3 regions of the Pectobacterium peruviense genome follow, and region 3 is predicted to be linked to each of the others. Evidence: predicted binding sites of a transcription regulator. Region 3 holds the regulator's gene; each other region holds the start of a gene.
What was found. Region 3 encodes PurR, which represses purine synthesis genes. Its sites were predicted from a motif close to CANGCAAACGTTTGCNTG; they were not measured.

Region 1 (4,291 bases), 1.9 Mb from region 3:
TCTGCTTCGCTCTGTGCCTGTTGCTGATTGCTGGCTGGCAGCGTGATCTGCAAAGTCAGCAGTTGGTTTTCCACTTTCCCCAACACTACGGATGAATAAGCCTGCTGTCCGCTGCTGGTGATAATGCTGTCGAGCTGTTGCAGCTTCTTGCCGTCAACGTCGATGGTTTTGTTGGTGACAACCTGAAGGTTGGCGTCACGCGTGCGTTGCTGATCTTCCAGACGCTGCGCCAGCACGGTCAGCTCTTCCGTGGTGTTATCGCCCAGAATCACGATGACCGCTTTCTGCCCGTTGTCATTGGCGTAAACGTGCATGTTGTTCGCCTGTGTGCCCACTTTACCGCTTTGGTCACGCATATCGGCTGGCAGAGTAAACGCAACCTTCCCATCCATTAATTCAATGTTCTGGCTCGCGGTGGCTTCTGCGGCAGGTTTATCTTGTGCGCCCGCTTTTGCTGCGTCATCCGTTTTGCCATCACACGCGGCAAGCAGACCGACAAGCAAACCGACACCGAGGTATTTGATTACATTCGACATGGGATCCCTTTCTCTCGTTTTTTAACAGGTAATATTTTTAAACAGGTAATAACAGTATGGCACCCTATTCAGGTAGCAAAAACAAGCATTTTGTTGTTGCAAACCGTTGTTGGAGCCTGCGTTATTTTTACAAAACGATGAGTGTATGCCCTAAATAATTCGAGTGGCGTGAAGGCGGCAACTGCATGAATCCCCAGGAGCTTATATGAGTAAGTGACTGGGGTGAGTAAAGGCAGCCAACGCACAAGCAGCTTGAAGTATGACGGGAAAAAGGCGGTGTGGATCACCGCCCGATAGGCATTAGTGATGGTTGCTGACGGAGTGATAGTCGGCCGCGCCTTTCTGCTCGCTCAGACGTTTGAGCACCATGTTCAGCATGACGCCGTACATCGGCAGGAAGAACGCCAGACTGATCAACAGCTTGAAGGCATAATCCACCATCGCAATTTCGACCCAGTTTGCTGCCATGAAAGCATCGGTACTGCGGTAAAACGCGATGAAGAAAAAGGCCAGCGTGTCGCTGAAATTACCAAACACGGTTGAAACGGCTGGTGCCACCCACCACGCGCGCTTCTGACGCAGTCTATTGAAGACGTGGACATCCAGAATCTGGCCGAGAACATAAGCCATGAAACTGGCGCAGGCTATACGTGCTACGACGATATTCACCTGGCTTAACACCCCGAACGACTGCCACGAGCCCTGATAAAACAGTGACGAAACCAGATAGGAAATCACCAACGCAGGCACCATCACGGTCAGAATGATACGACGCGCCAGCGGCGCACCGAAAACCCGAACCGTCAGGTCAGTCGCCAGAAAAATAAACGGGAAGGTAAACGCGCCCCAGGTGGTATGAAAACCGAAAATCAATACCGGGAGCTGGACCAGATAATTACTCGACGTAATGATCAGGACATGGAACAACGATAGCCAGATCAGCGCCGTAAGCCGCTGTTGGGGAGTAAAACGATACATAATGTGACCTTTTTGGTTATTGGGGTTAGGGAACCCAAGAAATAACGTGCAGATTTATGCTGCAACGCGGCGGCATAATACGCAATTGTTTCGCTAATGCAATGTGTTTTGCCGAGAAAGGATGGTTGTTTTATGCGCAAACGTTGTCGTCGCTTGCGTAGGGGAATCCTCCGCGTAAACTAAGGCAGTTTTTTGATTCCAGCACTGAGAACGTTGATGACCGATCCCTTTACCAACCCAGATAAAACCCTTGATGCTCAGGGGCTGCGCTGCCCTGAGCCTGTTATGATGGTGCGTAAGACAGTACGCCAGATGGAAACCGGGCAAACGCTGCTGATTATTGCCGACGATCCGGCCACCACTCGCGATATTCCCGGTTTTTGCGTGTATATGGAGCATGAGCTTCTGGCGCAAGAGACTGAACAGGTTCCCTATCGGTATCTGCTGCGCAAGGGTCGTCACTGATACTCAGTGCGTTATCCTGCATGCTGTAGTGTGTTATTAGGAGAAACACGGGGATAAGGTTCCCGTAGGGAGGCCTCGCCCCGTGGTTGCTCCGTGTTTCTCGATCCTTCAACCAACAGCCAGCAACGGTAATGTTAGTCCTGTTTTCTCAGCAGCCGTAACGCGTTGGCCGTGACTAACGCCGTTGCGCCGGAATCCGCCAGTACCGCCAGCCACAGTCCGGTAATGCCCAGAATACTGGTGACCAGAAATACCGCTTTCAGCCCCAGCGCGATGGTAATGTTCTGACGAATATTACGCTGCGTCGCCCGCGACAAGCTGATCATGGCTGCCAGCCCAGTCAGGCGGCTGTGGGTTAATGCCGCATCGGCGGTTTCCAATGCCACATCCGTACCGCTTCCCATCGCGATGCCGATAGTTGCGGCTTTCATTGCTGGCGCGTCGTTGATGCCGTCGCCCACCATTGCCACGGGATGCTGTTTACCCAATTCGCTGACCGCTGTGACCTTATCGGCAGGGAGCAGGCTGGCTCGGTAATCGATCCCTAATGTTGCTGCAATAGCCGCTGCTGCGCGGGGATTATCACCTGTGAGCATGACGCCACGAATCCCCAACTGCTGCAAGGCATCCAGCGCTTCACGCGCATCGTGGCGCAGCGTATCGCTCAGCGCCAGCAAACCGAGTAGGGTATCGTCTTCTTGCACGACCACGACGGTTTTCCCTTCGTTTTCCAGCACATCAATTCGTTGCAGCCAGTCGGCGTCAAGCAAACCGGGCGCGACGCGAGTCGGTGCGCTAACCTGAATCCGCTTGCCGCCTATCGTGCCTTCAACGCCGACACCCGCCAGTGCTTTACGGTTTTCTGCCATCGGGAGGAATGTGCTGCTGGATAACGCATGTTGGACGATGGCCTTGGCGAGCGGATGGTGCGAACCCGACTCTACTGCGGCGGTGCGCGTCAGCAGCGCCGTTTCGCTAATGCCTGCGGCAGGTAACACGTTCGTCACCTGCGGCTTGCCTTCCGTCAGCGTACCCGTCTTATCAAATGCGATAGTCTTGATATTGCCAAGCGATTCCAGCGCTGCACCGCCTTTAATCAGTGCCCCCCGACGCGTTGCCGCAGCCAGCCCAGACGTAATTGCCGCAGGCGTTGAGATCACCAGTGCACACGGGCAGCCGATTAACAGCAGCGTCAGGCCGCGATAAATCCACTCTTGCCACGGCTGTGCCAGCAGCAATGGTGGAATCAGAATTACCAACAGCGACAGCAGCATGATGGCTGGCGTGTAATAGCGGCTGAACTTATCGAGGAAGCGTTCTATCGGCGCGCGACGCTCTTCTGCTTCTTCTATCAGTTGCAGAATGCGGTCGATGGCGCTGTTGCCCGGCTGTGAAACCACCCGCAACTGCACGACTCGATCGACACACAGGCTGCCAGCAGCAATTTTTTCACCGGGTGTGCGCTCAACGGGAACCGATTCGCCGGTCAGGGCACTTTCATCAAAGCTGGCATCGCTGTTCAATAGCTCCGCATCGGCAGGGAGTCGTCCACCGGGAGCGACTTCAATGACATCGCCGGGAACCAGACTTGCAACGGGAACGAGGCGTCGCTGACCGTTGCCGATAACCGTTGCGTCTTCAGGAAGCAGCGCCATCAGTGCCGTTACACCACGTCGTGCGCGGTTTGCCGCGTAAGATTCGAGGTGTTCGCCCAGCATAAACAGCAGCAAAATGACGGTGGCTTCGGTGGTGGCGCCAATCAGGAGTGCCCCGATTGAGGCTACGCTCATCAGTGTTTCAATCGCGAAGGGCGTACCTGTGCGAATGAGTTGCACCGTTTTTTTCAGTATCGGAATCAGCCCGACAATCGTGGTTGCGATAAACGCGATCTGCCCGCCACGCTCGCTTAACAGGGAAAGTCCCCAGCTTGCAGCAGCCAGCAAAGTGAAAAGTATTAAGAAACCATATTCATGCACGAAACGACGTACGGTAGACGTGTCGGATGGTGCGATGGGGAGTGCGGTGTCCTGCAAGGTGAAGCCAGCTTGCTGAACGGCATGTTGAACCTGAGGGCGAATATCGGTGTAGGCGTCAACAACCAGTTTTTCGGTGGCGAACAGCACTTTTGCCTGTTCAATTCCGGTGAGATTTTTTACTGCATTTTCGATTTTACGTGCACAGCTGGGACAATCCATCCCGCTGACTTTCCAACTGAAACGCTGGTGGGATCGGGGCCTGTCGCTGTCTCCGCCGTCGGGGTCGTCTGAATCAGCGCTACCGCCGCTGTCTGACGAATGTTGCTCTGTGCCACA
Region 2 (4,291 bases), 2.1 Mb from region 3:
TGACATTTTGCAGTGCGACATCCAGATCGATAAATGCCCATCCTGGCCCTTCAATACGAGCATCAATCAGGTCAAAGCGGTTAACCGTAACAGAAGGAAGCTCGGTGACGGGTTGCCAGAAGGCTTCCGGCGTTCTCTGCGTTTGCAAACGAACATTGCTGAGCCGTAGGCTACCGATCTGCCAGCTACCATCTTCTGCGCGGCTGGCGTTGCCTGTTAGCTGCCCTTGAGCGACATCAGCGCCGAAATTGCTCAGAATCAGCTGGTTGTGGTTGATTTCGCCCTGCACCAATACCTGGCTGGCGGGAATATCGTTGAGTTCGAGTGAACGGGCGCTGAGCTGGAACTGCCCTTGTTTGCCCAGTAGATAACCCGCTTCGGGCTGCCACGGCATCATTCCGCCATTTATCTGCTGACCATTCAGACGCCAATCGCCATCCTTTGCCTGCAGTGCCATTGTACGCAGCTGTAGCACATCGGCTTCGATAGGGAGCGTGGCGGCCTGTGAGGACAGGTTTAGTGTTCCGCCTTCCAGTTCCAGGCTAGCGAAATGGCGTGGCTCGGTAATTTGGCGCGCGCTAAATCCGGCTGAAACCTGCTTTGCCGTGAGCGTCGGTGGCTGGTTTTTTTGGCCAAAACTGACATCGGTGAGTTGGATATGATCGACCGTTGACCAGTCGTGATTAATTTTGCCCAGTGACAACTGGTAGTCGGTATTTTGGTTTACCCAATTACTCACCCAGCCTGCCGCCCAACTGGTTTGCAGTAATACATATACGACCACCAGCGCTAAAAAGGCTAGCAGTAGTAGGGTCAGCAATAATTTCCCGATAAATTTCATCGTGTCAGTCCATGCCAATCGTCAGGGAGAACTGTTCTTATGCCGCAATTTCCCTGAAGGCTCAATAGGTAATGCTGTTACAGACAGTAAAAAGCGAGCGGTGTTGCATCACCGCTCGCTTTTACATGAACTGAACAGGAATTATTGCGTGCTGGCGCTATTTTTCTTCGTGTGGGAAGACCATATTCAGCACGATAGCCGTAATCCCGCCAGCGGCAATACCGGAAGACAGCAATGTTTTAATCCAATCCGGTGCGAATTGCAGAATCAATGGCTGCTGTGATACACCAAGACCGACAGCCAGTGACAGCGCAATAATCATGATAGCGCGACGGTTCAGCGGCTCACGGGACACAATGCGCACTCCGGATGCCGCGATCGTACCAAACATCACGATAGTCGCACCGCCCAGAACAGGCTCTGGAATATGCTGTACAAATCCGCTAACGGCAGGGAATAGCCCCAGAGCGATCAGCATCAGCGAAACTACAAAACCGACATAGCGGCTGGCAACACCGGTAAGCTGGATAACGCCGTTATTCTGGCCGAAGCATGAGTTGGGGAAGGTATTGAACACGGCAGACAGGCACGAGTTCAGGCCATTAGCCAACACGCCGCCTTTTAAGCGTTTCATGTACAGCGGGCCTCTGACTGGCTGCTCTGAAACGTCAGAGGTAGCGGTGATGTCACCGATGGTTTCTAACGACGTCACCATGAAAATCAGCATCAGCGGGATTAACAGGTTCCAATCAAAGCCTAAACCGTAATACAGCGGTGTGGGCACCATGATGATTGTATCGTGTGGCGCAGGCGCGCTTTCCGGCAGCATTCCCATCAACCAGGCACCCAGATAACCCACCGCCATGGCAATTACCAGCGACGCGACGCGAAGGTAGGGATTACGCTGGCGGTTAAGCAGAATGATCACCACTAACACCGCACCCGCTAATAGCAGGTTCTTGGGTGCGCCGAAGGTGTTATTACCCATTGCGGCATAGCCGCCGCCGATAGAGGTCAGGCCGACCTGAATCAACGACAGACCAATGATCATCACCACAATACCGGAAACCAGCGGGGTAATGATACGGCGAGTTAAATGCAGGAAGCGTGAAAGAATGATTTCGGTGAAGGAAGCAACCATCAGCGTACCGAACAGTGCTGCCATCATCGTGGGAACATCTGCTCCACCGTTCTTCAGCGCCAGCCCACCCATAATCAGCGGCGTCACGAAGTTAAAGCTGGTGCCCTGAATAGACAGCAGACCAGAACCGACTGGGCCCCAAGTTTTAATTTGTAGAATAGAGGCCAGACCGGAAGCGAAAAGCGACATGCTGATTATTCGCTGTGTATCCTGAGCGGGTAAACCTAATGCCTGACAGATCAGTAGCGCGGGGGTAATCACCGCAACAAACATGGCAAGCAGATGCTGGCTGGCGGCAAACAGCGTCTGCGGCAGCGGCGGCCTGTCTTCAAGACGATAGATGAGTTCACTGCGCTGAGGTGCGGTAGCGGCTTCGGTTTGGGACGTTTCCGTGGTGGTAGTCATGATGTAAGTTGGCGTTCCTGAAACGACAAAGAGCGCATTTTAATGATCTCTTTGTCGAAAGCAAACGTTTGCTAACTCATCTTTTCGATATGAATTTTGTCTGATGAGTAAGACCTTATTATTTAAAGGGATACTTTTAGTAAAAATGAAGAATACTGTGCCGTGATTAGGCGTTGGTGTAGCGGGCGCGCTCTGGTAGCCAGCGTTCGATGAGCGCAATGGCATGCTCGGGATAGTGCTCATGCAGATGGCGGGCAACGCGCTGCACTTGTGGAATCAGTTCCTGATCGCGCAGGAGATCGGCCACCTTGAACTCGGCATTGCCTGTCTGCCGCGTACCTAATAATTCACCCGGCCCGCGAATCTCCAGATCGCGTTGAGCGATGACAAAGCCATCATTGCTATCGCGTAGAACCTGAAGCCGTTTTTGTGCAGTCTTGCTCATTGGCGTTTTGTAGAGCAGCACGCAGTGAGATGCAATCGCACCACGTCCGACGCGCCCGCGCAATTGGTGCAGCTGTGCCAGACCCAGACGCTCTGGGTTTTCAATGATCATCAGGCTGGCATTCGGTACATCCACACCGACCTCGATGACGGTTGTCGCCACAAGCAGTTGCAGTTCACCCTGTTTGAAGGCCTGCATTACCGCCAGCTTTTCCTGTGCTTTCATGCGACCGTGAACCAATCCAACCTTGAGATTTGGCAAAGCAGCCTTCAGCTCTTCGCTGGTGGCTTCTGCGGCCTGCGCTTCCAAGAGGTCAGATTCTTCAATTAGCGTACAGACCCAGTAAGCTTGCCGACCTTCCTGCTGACAGGCGCTATTTACCCGTTCGATGATGTCGCTGCGGCGTGAATCTGGTATGGCGACGGTGGTGACAGGGGTTCTACCCGGCGGCAGCTCATCAATGACAGAGGTATCGAGATCGGCATAAGCCGTCATCGCTAACGTACGGGGAATGGGTGTCGCGGTCATAATCAGTTGATGGGGATGAAAACCCTGTTCTTCACCTTTCTCCCAGAGCGCCAGTCGTTGATGAACGCCAAAGCGATGCTGTTCATCGATGATGACCAATGCCAGTCCGTTGAATTTCACCTGTTGCTGGAAGATAGCGTGGGTCCCAACAACCATGGAAACCTGACCGCTGGCGATGGCGTCCTGCTGTGCCTGACGCGCTTTTCCTTTTTGTTTGCCAGCCAGCCAGCCGACTTCAAGCCCTAATGGTTCGAACCACTGGCGGAAATTATGGGCGTGCTGTTCGGCCAATAGCTCTGTTGGTGCCATCAGTGCGACCTGTTTACCGCTGGCAATGGCACGTAATGCGGCCAATGCGGCGACCAGCGTTTTCCCTGACCCCACATCGCCTTGTACCAGACGCATCATCGGGAAATCTTTCGCCATATCCGTTTCAATCTCAGCTACGACACGATCTTGCGCCTGCGTGGGTGTGAACGGTAGGGCGGCGAGCAGTTGCTGTTTCAGACTGTCCTTTGTCGGTAGCGGCGACGCTTTATGTCGCTGTTCCCCTGCCCGCACGGCGAGCATACTCAGATTATGCGCCAGCAGTTCTTCCATAATTAGCCGCTGCTGTGCTGGGTGTTTCCCATGCTCAAGCTCGCTGAGTTGCATATCCGGTGGGGGGCGATGTAACGTGCGCAGCGCATCCGGCAGGCTAATGAGCGATCGGCTTAGTGATTCAGGCAGTAACTCATCGATGTGGTTTGCGGCGAGCAGCTCCAGCGCCTGATCGGTAAGTTTGCGGAGTGTCGCCTGGCGAATTCCCTCTGTGGAGGGGTAAACCGGTGTGAGCGATTCCTGTAGCTCAACCTGCGTGCTATCTCCCTGAACACGGTATTCAGGATGGATGATTTCCGCGCCGATTTTGCCACGCTTGATTTCGCCATAA
Region 3 (4,291 bases):
GACTCAATGATATTGTACCGATGCCACTAGCTACAAAAAAACGCCATTTTTTGTAGGGTTATTTTTCTCGTCGCTTTGCGTCGCTGATGAAATCAACGCCAAAAAATGCTGATAAATCAATCGAAAAAACAACTATTAACGTTTTTTCACTATTCTGTATGAATAAAGCGACCGTGCCTACTTTTTTATGACGCCGTTTTCAGGAATACTGTGAGGATTGAGCGAGTTAAGGATTATGTTCGGTCACTTTTATTATGCGCTTATTTATTACTCTTTTTATATTATTTTTCAGTAATCTATGCCTGAACGTCGTTCAGGCTGCGCCGCATACCCCGCATTCGGCACCGAAGAAAAACGTCGTTGAAGAAACGAATAAGAAAAGCCGTCAAACAAAGAGTAATGCTAAATCACCGACGCCGATCAAAAGCAAAAAACCCGAACCTACCGCAGTCAGCACTAAAACCAAACCCCGTAGCGCTAACAAATCGACAGAAAAAAAACCGTCACGGACACAAAGCAGCACGCCCGCGCTAGTAAAGAAAAACCTTAAAAAACTGAAACCTGAAGACGAGAAGCAGACAACTGCACAGGCCAGAGTTAAAACCGGGTTAAAGAAAACCGCACTCAAAGAGAAGGTGGATAAAAACCCGTCTCCCACCGAAAAAGGAATGGCGCTGAGCGCGGCGCATAAAAAACGCTATCAGCATGCCAAAACGACCGCCATGAATAAATTGATGAGCCAAATAGGTAAACCGTACCATTGGGGCGGCTCATCTCCCTTTACCGGATTCGACTGTAGCGGACTGGTTTATTACGCCTATAAAGACGTCGTCAAGATCCAAATCCCGCGTACCGCAAACGAAATGTATCACCTACGTGATGCCGCGCCGATTAAAAAGAGTGAACTAGAAAGTGGCGATTTGGTCTTCTTCCGCATCAATAATCGTGGCGCAGCCGATCACGTTGGGGTTTATCTGGGAGAAGGGAAATTTATCCAGTCGCCGCGTACGGGCTCAGATATTCGCATCAGCAAGCTGAGCGAAGATTATTGGCAGGAGCACTACGTTGGCGCGCGTCGCGTGGTCACGCCACAGACCATTCGTTAAGCAAATTATACCGGTTATACCCTAAATAATTCAGACACGTTTATGCACCACCAACGTGTCTGAATACCAACCAGCGCAGAAGCCGATCGGTTAGTTCAGCACCGCAATAAAGCTAAACGCGATGATCACAGCTAACGAGCCAACGGTTGTCAGTAAAGACATCTTCAGATCTGTATCCATAAACCACTCCTTATTAGCGAACAAGTTTCATCTGAAACTTCATCTAAAAAAAGACACCACCATGTGCAGCAGAACCCGCTTAGACGGTTAAAGCTACAAATAATAGGGTTATTACGATTCTTTCATAATTCTAGCGAAAAATCTCGGACGAATGCATCACTAATAGTATAAATTAGCCCTTTCACTTTCATGATAAATCGGACACAATCCGCTGTTTATGAAAGCGCTGCGTATCAGTCGAAAAACGTCAACCCAGACCCCTTCGGTATAACATTCGGCATTCTCCTTCTGAAATCCTGTTTTTTAGCTTAGAAGAAGAACTTTAAACGTAGGCAAACGATTAACAATATACTTACGTCTGTAACAGGTAAGTTCAGGAGTCATTTTTAGATGGCAACGATTAAAGATGTGGCAAAACGTGCTGGCGTTTCCACCACAACCGTATCGCACGTGATCAATAAAACACGTTTCGTCGCCGAAGAGACTAAGGCAGCCGTCAGGGCGGCAATCAAAGAATTGCACTATTCGCCCAGCGCCGTCGCTCGCAGCCTCAAAGTTAATCACACTAAATCTATTGGTTTGTTGGCCACATCCAGCGAAGCCCCCTACTTTGCCGAGATCATTGAAGCAGTCGAAAACAGCTGTTATGCCAAAGGTTACACGCTGGTGCTGTGTAATTCTCATAACGACATTGGCAAACAGCGCGCTTATCTTTCCATGTTGGCGCAAAAGCGCGTCGACGGCCTGTTGGTGATGTGCGCCGAATACCCGCCGGAGCTATTGGGCATGCTGGAAGATTATCGCAGCATTCCAATGGTCGTCATGGACTGGGGACAGATGCACAGCGATTTTACCGATACGATTATCGATAACGCCTTTGAAGGTGGTTATATGGCGGGTCGCTACCTGATTGAACGCGGTCATCGAGATATCGGCGCGATCCCCGGCATTCAAGAGCGCAACACCGGCAGCGGGCGCTACCTCGGCTTTTTAAAAGCATTGAAGGAAGCCGACATCGCCGTGCGCGACGAATGGGTTGTTCAGGGCGATTTCGAACCGGAATCCGGCTATAAAGCCATGCATCAGATTCTCGCGCAGAAACAGCGACCTACGGCCGTATTCTGTGGTGGCGATATTATGGCGATGGGTGCCATCTGTGCAGCCGACGAACTGGGCCTGCGCGTGCCACAGGATATTTCGGTGATCGGTTATGACAACGTGCGCCATGCGCGCTTCTTTACGCCAGCGCTGACCACCATCCATCAACCGAAAGAACGCCTGGGCCAATCCGCGTTTTCTATGCTGCTGGATCGTATTACCAGTAAGCGAGAAGATGCGCACGTCATTGAAGTACACCCGACGCTGATTGAACGTCGCTCGGTTGCCGATGGTCCATTCCGCGATTATCGCCGTTAATCTCGACGACCAATACAGACGGTTTTTCTATTCCTGCCCGCTTTCCCTCTCTGCTTGCTCCAGCCAATTTTCTTGTATATTGGCTGGAGCAACTCTAAACTGAACCCTGCGTTTCAGTTTCACTGATAAAACCAAAATAGCGATAGCCGCACGTCAGTAAGCAGGTCCGTGCTTTTGCCAATGAGATCCTGTTTACGTGCAAATTTCTTCTTCATTTTTCTCTGGTGACAGCCGATACGTCGGCTGCAGTAAGTGCTGTCCAGGTGTTTTACGATACTTTTACCCCTAAATAATTCGAGTTGCAGGAAGGCGGCAAGAAAAGGAATCCCGATGAGCTTACTCCGGTAAGTGATTCGGGTGACTGAACGCAGCCAACACACATGCAGCTTGAAGTATGACGGGGATACTCGTGAAAAGTTAAGGAGACATGATGGGATTACCTTATGCAGAAAAATGGGATCACGATACCGCGCCTTGGTTCCACATAATGCAAGACACGTTAGCCGCTGCGGATATCGCGATCAACGGTACTCGCCCCTTTGATATCCACGTTACCCATCCCCGCTTTTTTAAACGTGTCTTGCGAGAAGGTTCGTTGGGATTAGGTGAAAGCTATATGGACGGATGGTGGGAGTGCGAACGGCTGGATATGTTCTTCCATCGTGTCCTGCGTGCAGGGCTAGAAAATACACTACCTCGCCGCTTGCACGATCTTACTCGAGTCGCCATTTCCCGCGTCACCAATTTGCAGTCCCGCAGACGTGCTCAGGTTGTCGGCAAAGCACATTACGATTTAGGTAATGATCTCTTTACCCTAATGCTCGATCCCTACATGCAATATTCCTGCGCTTATTGGAAACAGGCGCACACGTTGGAACAAGCGCAGGAAGACAAACTCACCATGATTTGCGAAAAACTCCAGCTAAGATCAGGCATGACGCTGCTGGATATCGGCTGCGGCTGGGGCGGGCTTGCTGAGTTCGCCGCGCGTCGCTACGGTGTCTCCGTTTACGGCATCACCATCTCCAGAGAGCAACAGCGTCTGGCGCAACAGCGCTGTCAGGATCTTGGCGTCACCATTGCGCGACAAGACTACCGCGATCTGAACCAGCAATTCGATAGGATCGTCTCTGTCGGTATGTTTGAACACGTCGGCCCGCGCAACTATGGCGCTTACTTTCGCATGGCAAAACGCAGTCTTAAGCCCGATGGACTGTTCCTGCTGCACACTATCGGCGCCAATAAGACCAACCCGCACATTGATCCCTGGATTCATAAATACATCTTCCCCAACGGCTGTATTCCCTCTATGCAGCACATCGCGCAGGCAAGTGAGCCTTACATGGTAATGGAAGACTGGCACAACTTCGGTGCCGATTACGATCGCACATTACTGGCATGGCATACGCGCTTTCAACAAGGGTGGCCCCAGCTTTCCACACGCTACACCGCCCGTTTTCGTCGGATGTTTAGCTACTATCTGAACGCGTGCGCAGGGGCGTTCAGAGCCAGAGAACTTCAGCTCTGGCAGATCGTATTCAGTATCAATGGGATTGACGGTGGATTACGCGTTTCGCGCTGAGAGAGAA

Region 1: the regulator PurR is predicted to act here: its motif matches at 1,648-1,665, upstream of tusA (sulfurtransferase TusA).
Region 2: the regulator PurR is predicted to act here: its motif matches at 2,445-2,462, upstream of DUT67_RS21825 (NCS2 family protein).

Annotation. Positions count from the first base shown of each region.
Region 1 is NZ_CP161826.1:109,089-113,379, forward strand. Features, by position in the region: gene DUT67_RS00445 (DcrB family lipoprotein) at 1-536, opposite strand, end outside; gene DUT67_RS00450 (7-cyano-7-deazaguanine/7-aminomethyl-7-deazaguanine transporter) at 837-1,514, opposite strand; gene tusA (sulfurtransferase TusA) at 1,731-1,979, shown strand; gene DUT67_RS00460 (zinc/cadmium/mercury/lead-transporting ATPase) at 2,114-4,291, opposite strand, start outside.
Region 2 is NZ_CP161826.1:4,845,116-4,849,406, reverse strand. Features, by position in the region: gene DUT67_RS21830 (AsmA family protein) at 1-841, opposite strand, end outside; gene DUT67_RS21825 (NCS2 family protein) at 999-2,387, opposite strand; gene recG (ATP-dependent DNA helicase RecG) at 2,554-4,291, opposite strand, start outside.
Region 3 is NZ_CP161826.1:2,006,500-2,010,790, reverse strand. Features, by position in the region: gene DUT67_RS09155 (C40 family peptidase) at 255-1,106, shown strand; gene DUT67_RS09150 (YnhF family membrane protein) at 1,197-1,286, opposite strand; gene purR (HTH-type transcriptional repressor PurR) at 1,677-2,702, shown strand; gene cfa (cyclopropane fatty acyl phospholipid synthase) at 3,133-4,284, shown strand.